One region of the Bacillus sp. T-10(2022) genome, then DNA from elsewhere that is predicted to be linked to it. Evidence: a T-box and tRNA genes for the amino acid it is inferred to sense, from the RefSeq annotation. Region 1 holds a T-box; the other holds one or more tRNA genes.
What was found. The T-box of region 1 lies ahead of argS (arginine--tRNA ligase). A T-box ahead of a tRNA ligase gene usually reads a tRNA of that ligase, here a tRNA-Arg.
Positions count from the first base shown of each region.

Region 1 (6,263 bases):
TTATACCGTAACGGCTCTTGTAAAGGGGTATATTTACAACTGGAGTCCGTTGATGAATTCTTTTTGGAAAAAAGAGGACTTCCTGCCGGTCCCATTTATTATGCAGTCAACAATAGTGCCAACTTTTCATTGGAAAGGGATGGGAAACTAAAAGAATCCCTTGTATCAGGCTATAAACAAGCGTTTGGAAAACCGTCCGATGATGAATACCTTATTGAATTGATCAGAAAAATCAATACCACCCCGCTTGCCAAATTTCCTGAAGAAGTCTCGCAGCATCTTGATATCCATAAATACTTACGCTGGCTGGCTGGAGCTGTATGTACTATGAATAACGACGGTTTCACTCATAACTATGCATTATATCGCAATAGTGAAACAAACTTATTTGAAATCATTCCTTGGGATTATGATGCCACTTGGGGACGCAAGGTCAGTGGCGGGATCATGGAGCACACATATGTCCCTATTGGAGGAAAAAGGACAAATCACCTTAGTCATCTACTCTTGCAGGTTCCGGAATACCGTAAGTTCTACAAAGACCTCTTGGTTGAACAATTGGAAACCACATTTACTGTGAATCACATGGAAAATAAAGTATTATCGCTGCACCAGGCGATACGTCCTCACATCCTTCTTGATCCATATAAAAAGAATAAATTGGATATATTTGACAAGGAGCCAGAATTCATCTTCGAATTCATTCGCAATCGCAGTGATTACTTAAATAAGCATCTTGGTGACCTAGACGAAACAAAACTGAAAGCCAAGCAGGACTGGAAAAAAGCAATTGAGGCCGTATCACCAATCTGTATTAAAAATACGGGGAAATATGGCAGGGGAATATATGCGGTAAGGGATATTAAAAAGGATGAACTCATCGAGGCATCACCTGTCATCATTTCACCGAAAAGCGAATGGAAATATTTAAAGAAAACGTCACTCTTTCATCACTGTTTCTATTGGGGAGATGACGATGAAACGGCCATTGCATTGGGAAATGGATCGCTATTCAATCATTCATACACTCCGAATGCGACGTATGATAATAATTTAGATGATTTAACGATAGACTTTTATGCATATAAAGACATAAAGGCTGGCGAAGAAATCACGATCAATTACAACGGTGAAATTGATGATAAATCTCCCTTATGGTTCGATGTCATCGAATAAGATTTTAAAGAATCCATTTTGAAAGTTCAAAATGGATTCTTTCTTTTACCTTTACATTTTTTTCGGCGCGGAAATTCCCAATAAACTTAGCGCATCCTTCAATACAATCGCTACGGAAAAAGCGAATGAGAGTTTCATTTGTTTCCATTCATCTTCAACTAGGATCTTTGTATGTGCATAATACTTATTGAATGCACGCGATAAATGCAAGCTGAATTTCGCGATTTGTGATGGGTCGGCTTGTTCAAACGATTTTTGGACAATGCTCGGATATTGCTCCAGCAGCTGGATGACTGGCCACGCATATTCACCTAAAGCGTCAAAAGTGATGGCCTGCTCGTTAAATTCACCTTTTTCAAGCAATGAGGAAATTCGCGCATAAGTGTACTGTACATATGGACCCGTTTCTCCCTCAAAATTCATCATTTGCTCTAATGAAAAATCAATATCGTTCATGCGGTTATTTTTTAAATCATTAAAAATTACCGCTCCGACACCGACCTGTCTTGCAACCAGTTCTTTCTGTTCAAGCGCTTGATTTTTTTCTTCAATATTGCGCTTCGCAGTTTCGATCGCCTCTGCCAATACATCCGCAAGGAGCACGACTTTCCCTTTACGTGTCGACATTTTCTTACCGTCTTTTAACATCATGCCAAATGCTACGTGCTGCAAATCCTTTGCCCATTCATACCCCATTTTTTCAATGACGTTAAAGAGTTGTTTAAAGTGCAAGGATTGTTCGTTTCCGACAACATAAAATGTTTTCTTCGCCTCATACTGTTTTTTACGATACATGGCGGCAGCTAAATCACGCGTGGCATAAAGTGTCGCACCATCCGTTTTCGTAATCAAACATGGCGGCATATCTTCCAATTGCACGACATAGGCACCTTCGGATAGGGTAAGTAAGCCTTTTTCTTTTAGTTCCCCGACAACCGCATCCATTTTGTCATTGTAAAACGCTTCGCCGGCATAGGAATCAAAACGGATGCCCAATAAATCATAAATCGTCTCAAACTCTTTTAGAGACGCATCCCTGAACCATTTCCACAATGCCAGTGCTTCCTCGTCCCCATCTTCAAGCGACTTGAAGCTTGCGCGTGCTTGTTCATTCAACGATTCATCACTTTCGGCTCTATCATGGAACTTCACATAGATCTTCAATAATTCCTGAATCGGCGAAGCTTCGATCGCCTCTTTGTCGCCCCACAGCTTATACGCGACAATCAACTTGCCGAATTGCGTGCCCCAATCTCCTAAATGATTAATACGCACGGCATTGTAGCCATTTTTTTCGGCGATGTTAGCCAGTGCATTCCCTATGACCGTTGAGCGTAAGTGCCCCATGGAAAAAGGTTTGGCAATATTCGGGGAGGAATAATCAATCACGACATTTTCCTGTACAGGCTGCATCGAACCATACTGATCCTTTTCACTTAATACCGTTTGCAGCACGTTTTCCGTCACCAGCTGTTGATTGACGAAGATATTCAGATAACCACCCACAACGTTCACTTCTTGGATCAACTTGCTATTTAATTGTTGGGCTATTTCAGACGCAATCACCTGAGGCGACTTTTTGAATTTTTTCGCAAGAGTAAAGCATGGAAAGGCAACATCACCTAAATCCATCAATTTTGGCTTTTCCATTAATTTTTCTATTTCACTTGCTGGCATTTCATTGTTCAAAGCAGTTGAAATCAATTCTGCAATTGGTTTATTCATCGTCATTTTCCCTCCTAAACAAAAAAGCCCCCGCCTCTAAATAAGAGACGAGAGCATGAATTCCCGTGGTACCACTCTAGTTGCCACAAATTGTGACCACTTTCCATTGTTAACGAGGTGACTCCCCGATATTCCCTACTAAACGGTTCAAGAAATTTCTCCAAAGTGCGCTTCATTCATCCGTCCTGCATTAGGCTCCCACCATCCCTAACTCGCTTTCCATTTCAAAATGAACTACTCTCTTCATCACAGAATTTTCAATATTATAATTTAATCCATCGTACACAATTTAAAAAAACGTGTCAACAGAATTAAGTAACAAATCTAACCTGCCGGTAACTTCATTTTATCCTTGATGGTGGAAAAATATTTCCTTACTGTCCCAATTGTGCCGCTTTGCTGATTAGACGGCTCAATTTTTGATTGACCATCGGCTAACAAACCTAACACTCCCATATCCCGGCCATTATTGCTGGAAGACTCATCTATAAGATCTGGGGAATATATTCGCTTGCCATCCATTATGCTGCGAATCGAGCAAGCTAACTCTTCACCCGGGCTATCCTTCAATAAATAACCACTTACATTAGCCTTTATTGCGAGTTGAAAATAACCAGTCCTTCGGAATGTCGTTAAAATGACCACTTTACATTCAATTGACCTTAATGCTTCTGCTGCCTCAAGTCCGCTCATTACAGGCATCTCCATATCCATGATACACACATCAGGCTGTAATTGGTGTACAAGAGCCACCGCTTCTTCTCCATTACCCGCTTGCCCGACAATTTCTATATCTTCTTCAAGATTGAGTAGAGAACTTATTGCCTCTAACAGCATTTGCTGATTCTCTGCAATGACAATTCGAATCATTTTAAGTTCTCTCCTTTATCGAGTTCCTTATATGAAGCAAAGACTCCCCCAAATCCGAGGATTATTAAGGGAGTCTGGAATGATACATGAACGTTACAGTTCAGATTTCACTTGAGCGGGAACACTTTTTTTCGTTAAATATTTTATATCTTTGAAACCGACAAAATTCTTGGATTCCTCATCCCATAAACGGAAACGGAGTGAGCGCAAGCTTGTCGCAAGAGTAATCGTTGGAACGTTCTCTAAAGGCTGCGTATTATTGTGCGCCATTTCCAATTTATAGTTAGGTACCCTTGGACTTAAATGGTGAACATGATGGTAACCGATATTACCAGTAAGGAACTGCATCAGTTTTGGAAGCTTATAAAAAGAACTTCCTTCCACTGCTGCCAATACATATTCCCACTCCTCATTTTCTTCAAAATAAGAGTCCTCAAATGTATGCTGGACGTAAAACAGCCAAATGCCGACTGAACCAGAAATCATGAAAATGGAACCTTGTACCAGAAGGAACGACTGCCAGCCTACTGCAAGGCAAAGCAATGCCGCTAAAACGACGATTAATGCATTCGTCAAATACGTATTATTTTTTTCCTTCTTTCTAGCACCTTTACGGTTAAATCTATTTTTAAGAAGGAATACATAAATTGGTCCCAAACCAAACATAACCAATGGATTGCGATAAAAACGATAGGCAAAACGAAGTTTAAACGGTGCAGCCAAATACTCATCGACAGTAAGGGTCCAAATATCCCCTGTACCCCGCTTATCCAAATTACCGCTTGTTGCGTGATGCACCGAATGCTCATGTCCCCATTGATCAAACGGGAATAAAGTCAAAACACCCATGATAGTCCCGACTATTCTATTCGCACGGCGGCTTTTGAAAAACGAATGATGCGTACAATCATGAAAAATGATGAATATTCTTGTCAAGAAGCCAGCAGCAATCACAGCTGGTATTAAAGCTAACCAATAAGAAACGGAAAGACTTATATATGCCAGGTACCATAAAATAATGAATGGCCCCAAGGTATTGATGATCTGCCATATACTTTGCTTTGTCGTTGATTGTTCAAAAGGAGCAATTTGTTTTTTCAAGGATTTCGTATTTTGCAAGGTCATTATTCAATTGCACTTCCTTTTATTTGTCGTTATTACATAGTATAAAGAAATCAACCTGAAATTATTAGTACCAGGTGTCATGACTAGAAGATGACAAATGTCATGTACAAGTCATTTCCAGCTGCAAACGTAAAAAAGGTCAACCAGTAAAAACCGGTTAACCTGTTCACATTTATAGGATTTCATTATCTTCAAAATGACAGGTGGCCTCACTTTAAGAACAGGACTGCCAATTTTTCAATGTCAGGCTAACAGTCCCGGCAGTTAGCAATTGAAATCCAGTTACTCCCCTTTTAAAAACAAATAAAGACCATAATCCGTCGAAGTAGAGGCATATCCCATTTGGCGCAACATGGCTGTGATATTGCCGCGATGATATGTTCCATGATTCACGACATGCGGAACCAATTCGGCAACACTTGTTTTCATTTGACCGCCAGCTGGATTCTCAATTATAAGAGGCTTATCTAAATTTTCTTTTTGGCTAAGCAGCGATTTGTACCGCCCGGACAACTCAAAAAACATGGCCTCCATTTCCTCCAATTCCTTTGACTCTGTTTGTTCCTTCAGTTGTTCTGCCAGCTCCAACGCATGGTTCATGCTTTTACCGGAAAAAACCTCCACCCAACCCAGATCGGAAAGATACACATGGGCCATCACACTCGATATCGATGAAAACACACTTTGAACTTCTTGATGGTAAACATCCTTTGGAATCTCTTTTAAGCGGTTGAAAATCTGATTATTTGCCCATACGTTAAAACCATAAAACTGTAATGCAAAATGTGACATATTAACTCTCCCCTTCTACTTACGAATCAATTGTCCTTCATACGGAATAATTCGTCCTTCAGTGAAATAATTCGACCCACGAACGGATTAATTCGTCCTTCAGTGAAATAATTCGACCCATGAACGGATTAATTCGTCCTTCAGTGAAATAATTCGACCCATGAACGGATTAATTCGTCCTTCAGTGAAATAATTCGACCCACGAACGGATTAATTCAACCCACACGAAGGTTAGAAATGCCTTTCCACAATGTACCTCTATTTTAAAGCTATTCTCCATAGTAAACTAGTAAAGTTAAATTTTACAAAGGGGAATAAAATAATTGTGAAAAAATTCTTTGGATGTTTTATTATGTTAAGCCTTCTTTGTATGTGTCTCTTTCCAATCAGTGGTCATTCTTCAAGTAAAAACCAATCCATAGGTTCTGTTAAAGTGGACAATACAAAAGTTTTTAGTTCTCCTAAATTAGGTTCTACCCTATTAAAGACCTTAAAAAAGGGCGAGGCGTTTCCCGTCATTTCTTCTTCCGTTGGGGATTCCGCAGGTCCTATCATTCATAAAGTGAAGCCTGGAA
Region 1 is NZ_CP113518.1:987,219-993,481, reverse strand. Features, by position in the region: partial or broken gene OSJ91_RS04850 (CotH kinase family protein) at 1-747, shown strand, start outside; gene OSJ91_RS04845 (SET domain-containing protein) at 760-1,176, shown strand; gene argS (arginine--tRNA ligase) at 1,228-2,907, opposite strand; T-box leader at 2,942-3,160, opposite strand; gene OSJ91_RS04835 (response regulator) at 3,226-3,771, opposite strand; gene desA (Delta(5) desaturase DesA) at 3,865-4,896, opposite strand; gene OSJ91_RS04825 (DinB family protein) at 5,179-5,688, opposite strand; gene OSJ91_RS04820 (LysM peptidoglycan-binding domain-containing protein) at 6,041-6,263, shown strand, end outside.

Region 2 (6,263 bases), 1.6 Mb from region 1:
GGGAGTCAGACTGCGAGTGATAAGATCCGTAGTCGAAAGGGAAACAGCCCAGACCACCAGCTAAGGTCCCAAAGTATACGTTAAGTGGAAAAGGATGTGGAGTTGCTTAGACAACCAGGATGTTGGCTTAGAAGCAGCCACCATTTAAAGAGTGCGTAATAGCTCACTGGTCGAGTGACTCCGCGCCGAAAATGTACCGGGGCTAAACGTATCACCGAAGCTGTGGATTGACACCGTATGGTGTCGATGGTAGGAGAGCGTTCTAAGGGCGTTGAAGTCAGACCGGAAGGACTGGTGGAGCGCTTAGAAGTGAGAATGCCGGTATGAGTAGCGAAAGAAGGGTGAGAATCCCTTCCACCGAATGCCTAAGGTTTCCTGAGGAAGGCTCGTCCGCTCAGGGTTAGTCGGGACCTAAGCCGAGGCCGAAAGGCGTAGGCGATGGACAACAGGTTGATATTCCTGTACCACCTATACATCGTTTGAACGATGGGGGGACGCAGAAGGATAGGGTAAGCGCGCTGTTGGATATGCGCGTCCAAGCAGTTAGGCCGGAAACGAGGCAAATCCCGTTTCCATTAAGGCGGAGCTGTGATGGCGAGGGAAATATAGTACCGAAGTTCCTGATTCCACGCTGCCAAGAAAAGCCTCTAGTGAGATGTAAGGTGCCCGTACCGCAAACCGACACAGGTAGGCGAGGAGAGAATCCTAAGGTGTGCGAGAGAACTCTCGTTAAGGAACTCGGCAAAATGACCCCGTAACTTCGGGAGAAGGGGTGCTTTTTAGGGTGAATAGCCCAGAAAAGCCGCAGTGAATAGGCCCAGGCGACTGTTTAGCAAAAACACAGGTCTCTGCGAAGCCGCAAGGCGAAGTATAGGGGCTGACACCTGCCCGGTGCTGGAAGGTTAAGGGGAGAGGTTAGCGCAAGCGAAGCTTTGAACCGAAGCCCCAGTAAACGGCGGCCGTAACTATAACGGTCCTAAGGTAGCGAAATTCCTTGTCGGGTAAGTTCCGACCCGCACGAAAGGTGTAACGATCTGGGCACTGTCTCAACGAGAGACTCGGTGAAATTATAGTACCTGTGAAGATGCAGGTTACCCGCGACAGGACGGAAAGACCCCGTGGAGCTTTACTGCAGCCTGATATTGAATTTTGGTACAGCTTGTACAGGATAGGTAGGAGCCTGAGAAGCCGGAGCGCCAGCTTCGGTGGAGGCGTTGGTGGGATACTACCCTGGCTGTATTGAAATTCTAACCCGCGCCCCTTATCGGGGTGGGAGACAGTGTCAGGTGGGCAGTTTGACTGGGGCGGTCGCCTCCTAAAGAGTAACGGAGGCGCCCAAAGGTTCCCTCAGAATGGTTGGAAATCATTCGTAGAGTGTAAAGGCACAAGGGAGCTTGACTGCGAGACCTACAAGTCGAGCAGGGACGAAAGTCGGGCTTAGTGATCCGGTGGTTCCGCATGGAAGGGCCATCGCTCAACGGATAAAAGCTACCCCGGGGATAACAGGCTTATCTCCCCCAAGAGTCCACATCGACGGGGAGGTTTGGCACCTCGATGTCGGCTCATCGCATCCTGGGGCTGTAGTCGGTCCCAAGGGTTGGGCTGTTCGCCCATTAAAGCGGTACGCGAGCTGGGTTCAGAACGTCGTGAGACAGTTCGGTCCCTATCCGTCGCGGGCGCAGGAAATTTGAGAGGAGCTGTCCTTAGTACGAGAGGACCGGGATGGACGCACCGCTGGTGTACCAGTTGTCTTGCCAAAGGCATAGCTGGGTAGCTACGTGCGGACGGGATAAGTGCTGAAAGCATCTAAGCATGAAGCCCCCCTCAAGATGAGATTTCCCATGGCGCAAGCTAGTAAGATCCCTGAAAGATGATCAGGTTGATAGGTCAGAGGTGGAAGCATGGTGACATGTGGAGCTGACTGATACTAATAGATCGAGGACTTAACCAACGCTTTTTAAAAAATGAAATACCTTCTTATTATCTAGTTTTGAAGGAATGAAAATTTCTTCTTGCATTTTCTCAAAAAGACGTTATAATAATATATGTCTTGAAAAAATTTTAACATTGTTTGGTGACGATAGCGAAGAGGTCACACCCGTTCCCATTCCGAACACGGCAGTTAAGCTCTTCAGCGCCGATGGTAGTTGGGGGTTTCCCCCTGTGAGAGTAGGACGTCGCCAAGCAGGTTTTATATGGAGGATTAGCTCAGCTGGGAGAGCATCTGCCTTACAAGCAGAGGGTCGGCGGTTCGATCCCGTCATCCTCCACCATTTTACACCTGCCGGTGTAGCTCAACTGGTAGAGCAACTGACTTGTAATCAGTAGGTTGGGGGTTCAAGTCCTCTTGCCGGCACCATTTTAAGATAGTACAAGCACGAGCCATTAGCTCAGTTGGTAGAGCATCTGACTTTTAATCAGAGGGTCGAAGGTTCGAATCCTTCATGGCTCACCATTTTATATGCGGGTGTGGCGGAATTGGCAGACGCACCAGACTTAGGATCTGGCGCCGCAAGGCGTGGGGGTTCAAGTCCCTTCACCCGCATCTTTCATGCGGAAGTAGTTCAGTGGTAGAATACAACCTTGCCAAGGTTGGGGTCGCGGGTTCGAATCCCGTCTTCCGCTCCACTTTTCGTATGTGCCGGGGTGGCGGAACTGGCAGACGCACAGGACTTAAAATCCTGCGGTAGGTGACTACCGTACCGGTTCGATTCCGGTCCTCGGCACCATCATAATATGCGCCCGTAGCTCAATTGGATAGAGCATCTGACTACGAATCAGAAGGTTGTAGGTTCGACTCCCGCCGGGCGCACCATGTTTTTATTGCGGGAAGTAGCTCAGCTTGGTAGAGCACTTGGTTTGGGACCAAGGGGTCGCAGGTTCGAATCCTGTCTTCCCGACCACGTGATTTTTAATGAATGGGGCCTTAGCTCAGCTGGGAGAGCGCCTGCCTTGCACGCAGGAGGTCAGCGGTTCGATCCCGCTAGGCTCCACCATTTTTCAATCAGATACTTATATTATATTGGCGGTGTAGCTCAGCTGGCTAGAGCGTACGGTTCATACCCGTGAGGTCGGGGGTTCGATCCCCTCCGCCGCTACCAATAAATATAAGGACCTTTAGCTCAGCTGGTTAGAGCAGACGGCTCATAACCGTCCGGTCGTAGGTTCGAGTCCTACAAGGTCCACCATATTCATTTTTTTAAAGCCGTGGAGGTATACCCAAGTTCGGCTGAAGGGATCGGTCTTGAAAACCGACAGGGGAGTCAAATCCCGCGGGGGTTCGAATCCCTCTACCTCCTCCATTTTTTTAAAAGCAGCAAGTTGTTTTTAAACAACCTTACATAGAGGAAGCGAAAAAACGATATACACGAAAACTTGATGCAAACCGTTTCATTATTACCGTCGCGGGGTGGAGCAGTCCGGTAGCTCGTCGGGCTCATAACCCGAAGGTCGCAGGTTCAAATCCTGTCCCCGCAATTATTAGGTCCCGTGGTGTAGCGGTTAACATGCCTGCCTGTCACGCAGGAGATCGCGGGTTCGATTCCCGTCGGGACCGCCATTTTTTAAATTTAATACAAATGTGGCTCAGTAGCTCAGTCGGTAGAGCAAAGGACTGAAAATCCTTGTGTCGGCGGTTCGATTCCGTCCTGAGCCACCATATCTTATTACGGCGGTTGTGGCGAAGTGGTTAACGCACCTGATTGTGGTTCAGGCATTCGTGGGTTCGATTCCCATCAGTCGCCCCATTTCGCGGGTGTAGTTTAGTGGTAAAACCTCAGCCTTCCAAGCTGATGATGAGGGTTCGATTCCCTTCACCCGCTCCAAATATGGGCCTATAGCTCAGCTGGTTAGAGCGCACGCCTGATAAGCGTGAGGTCGATGGTTCGAGTCCATTTAGGCCCACCATATTCATATTGTTCCGCAGTAGCTCAGTGGTAGAGCATTCGGCTGTTAACCGAACGGTCGTAGGTTCGAGTCCTACCTGCGGAGCCATGGGGAAGTACTCAAGAGGCTGAAGAGGCGCCCCTGCTAAGGGTGTAGGTCGCGCGAGCGGCGCGAGGGTTCAAATCCCTCCTTCTCCGCCATTTGGCCCGTTGGTCAAGCGGTTAAGACACCGCCCTTTCACGGCGGTAACACGGGTTCGAATCCCGTACGGGTCATAACAAAAAAGAAGCATACATTCATGTATGCTTCTTTTTTTCATTTCTTTTCATTGATATAACTATCTTTTTGTTTATAAGGAATGTCTCCAAGCTGGGAATCGATATTTTCTTCTTCTAATGTATCTTCATATTCCTTTTGCTTTTTGTTTGGTATATCCACTCTATTTTTCCCTTCGATATCATTTGCTGCAAATCCTTCATAGTCTTCTGGAAATCCATCCGTTTCATCTTCGGTTTTATAAAGATCATTATAATTGTCATGATCGCCGGTGTAATCAGATGGCGTTTCGGATGTACCGAATTTGGCGACATCACCAAAGCTATCTTCTTTATCCACTATTTCATTTCCATGACGATTTTCAAAATGATCACCCTTGGATGGAATTAGTATTTCCTCTTCCACTGGTCGCTCTTGTGCAGTAGGCCCTTTTGGGGCATGCTCGACACAGTAGAGGGTGTTTGGGATCGCTTCAAGCCTCTCGATGGGGATTTCCCTATTGCAGGTTTTACAATGGCCATACGAACCTTCTTCCATTGCTTTTAATGCTTCCTCGATTTTCTCCATTTCTGATTGTGCATGCTCATCGAGTGCTTGATTCCGTTCCATCTCGAATAATTCGGTTCCTAGGTCAGCAGGATGATTATCATAAGATGATAATTCCCCTACGGATTCCGTCTGGCTTTTATCCAGAACGGATTGTTCATCATTTTGAATTCTACTACTTAACTCATTTTTTTCTTGAAGCAGTTCCTTTTTTAATTTTTGCGTTTGTTGTTTCGTTGCCATATCCTATTCACTCCTTCTAAAGTCAAAATCTCATTTTATATTGGTAGGATGGTTGTATTATCTATTACCCGAATCGGAGTATAGGAAAACAATATGCAACGGAAGATAGAAAAAGGACTGAGCGGATGAGCTCAGTCCTCGGAGATTAGATAAGATAGCTGATGAATAATCCAATGGCCATGAGTAAACCAAAGAAGGTATTCGTTTGGGCCGTCGCTTTCATTGCAGGGACCATCGTGATCGGCTGCGTTTTGCCTACGAAGCCTTTGATTGCGGCCATGGCCTTCGGGATGCTTAGGAAGGCAAGAAGAATCCAGGCCGTTACGCTTCCGGTAAGAACGAGCCCAACAAGCCATAGATAAGAGAAAGCGAACATTATTGCCATGAATGTCAGGGCGTTTTTCCTGCCCATCACTACAGGCATCGTTTTGCGCCCATGAGCCTTATCCCCATCATGGTCACGTAGGTTATTGGATAAGTTGATAAGCCCGACCAAAATCCCACTTGGAATGGCAATTAAGATGGCTGTTGAAGAAACATCACCGGTTTGAATGAAAAAGGCGATCAAGATTATCAAAAAGCCCATGAATAATCCAGAAAAAAGTTCCCCAAATGGTGTATATGAAATGGGCAGGGGACCGCCTGTATAAAGATAGCCGACAAGCATGCAAACCAGTCCTACGGCAGCAAGCCACCAAGATGATGCGGCACAGATATAGATTCCAATTATCAAGGCGATGGCATACATTCCAAGGGCCAAGCTCATGATTAGTTTGGGGGTCATTCCATGACGGACGATCCCGCCACCGATGCCTACGGATTCCTCCGTATCCAAGCCTCTCTTGAAATCATAGTATTCATTGAATAAATTTGTTGCAGCTTGAATCAGGATACTGGCAATCATCATGGCAGCGAATAGTAACCAATTCACTTCATCTTCCAAAAGTGCAATCACAGTTCCAAGTAAGACTGGGACAAAAGCTGCGGTTAGTGTATGTGGACGAATTAACTCCCACCAAATCTTCCAGGTCCGTTTAAGGGGAAGTCCGTCGTATTCTGTTTGCATTATTTCTCTCCTCAAAATCATTATTGGTTCTCTCGAAATTATAACAAATATTGAAATGTTGCACAAAAGGTTATCCTAATAAAAGCTGGAAAAATGGGTAAGGGTGATAATTGGAATTCCTGGATGATCCATTTCCAAAATCAAGGGTATTTCTCTACATTCGCTAAGATTCATATAATAAGGAAAAAAGCAGGAAAGAATCGTTCGGTAAAGGGGCGTTTTATTGACATGAGGTTCAAGTGAGGTG
Region 2 is NZ_CP113518.1:5,017,200-5,023,462, reverse strand. Features, by position in the region: rRNA gene OSJ91_RS24900 (23S ribosomal RNA) at 1-1,951, shown strand, start outside; rRNA gene rrf (5S ribosomal RNA) at 2,071-2,186, shown strand; tRNA gene OSJ91_RS24890 (tRNA-Val) at 2,198-2,273, shown strand; tRNA gene OSJ91_RS24885 (tRNA-Thr) at 2,284-2,359, shown strand; tRNA gene OSJ91_RS24880 (tRNA-Lys) at 2,380-2,455, shown strand; tRNA gene OSJ91_RS24875 (tRNA-Leu) at 2,464-2,545, shown strand; tRNA gene OSJ91_RS24870 (tRNA-Gly) at 2,554-2,628, shown strand; tRNA gene OSJ91_RS24865 (tRNA-Leu) at 2,641-2,729, shown strand; tRNA gene OSJ91_RS24860 (tRNA-Arg) at 2,739-2,815, shown strand; tRNA gene OSJ91_RS24855 (tRNA-Pro) at 2,827-2,903, shown strand; tRNA gene OSJ91_RS24850 (tRNA-Ala) at 2,921-2,996, shown strand; tRNA gene OSJ91_RS24845 (tRNA-Met) at 3,025-3,101, shown strand; tRNA gene OSJ91_RS24840 (tRNA-Ile) at 3,112-3,188, shown strand; tRNA gene OSJ91_RS24835 (tRNA-Ser) at 3,210-3,302, shown strand; tRNA gene OSJ91_RS24830 (tRNA-Met) at 3,404-3,477, shown strand; tRNA gene OSJ91_RS24825 (tRNA-Asp) at 3,484-3,559, shown strand; tRNA gene OSJ91_RS24820 (tRNA-Phe) at 3,583-3,658, shown strand; tRNA gene OSJ91_RS24815 (tRNA-His) at 3,671-3,746, shown strand; tRNA gene OSJ91_RS24810 (tRNA-Gly) at 3,751-3,824, shown strand; tRNA gene OSJ91_RS24805 (tRNA-Ile) at 3,830-3,906, shown strand; tRNA gene OSJ91_RS24800 (tRNA-Asn) at 3,919-3,993, shown strand; tRNA gene OSJ91_RS24795 (tRNA-Ser) at 3,995-4,085, shown strand; tRNA gene OSJ91_RS24790 (tRNA-Glu) at 4,089-4,160, shown strand; gene OSJ91_RS24785 (TraR/DksA C4-type zinc finger protein) at 4,201-4,950, opposite strand; gene OSJ91_RS24780 (1,4-dihydroxy-2-naphthoate polyprenyltransferase) at 5,096-6,016, opposite strand.
Region 2: it has a tRNA-Arg gene. The T-box ahead of argS (arginine--tRNA ligase) is inferred to sense a tRNA for this amino acid. The anticodon was not compared.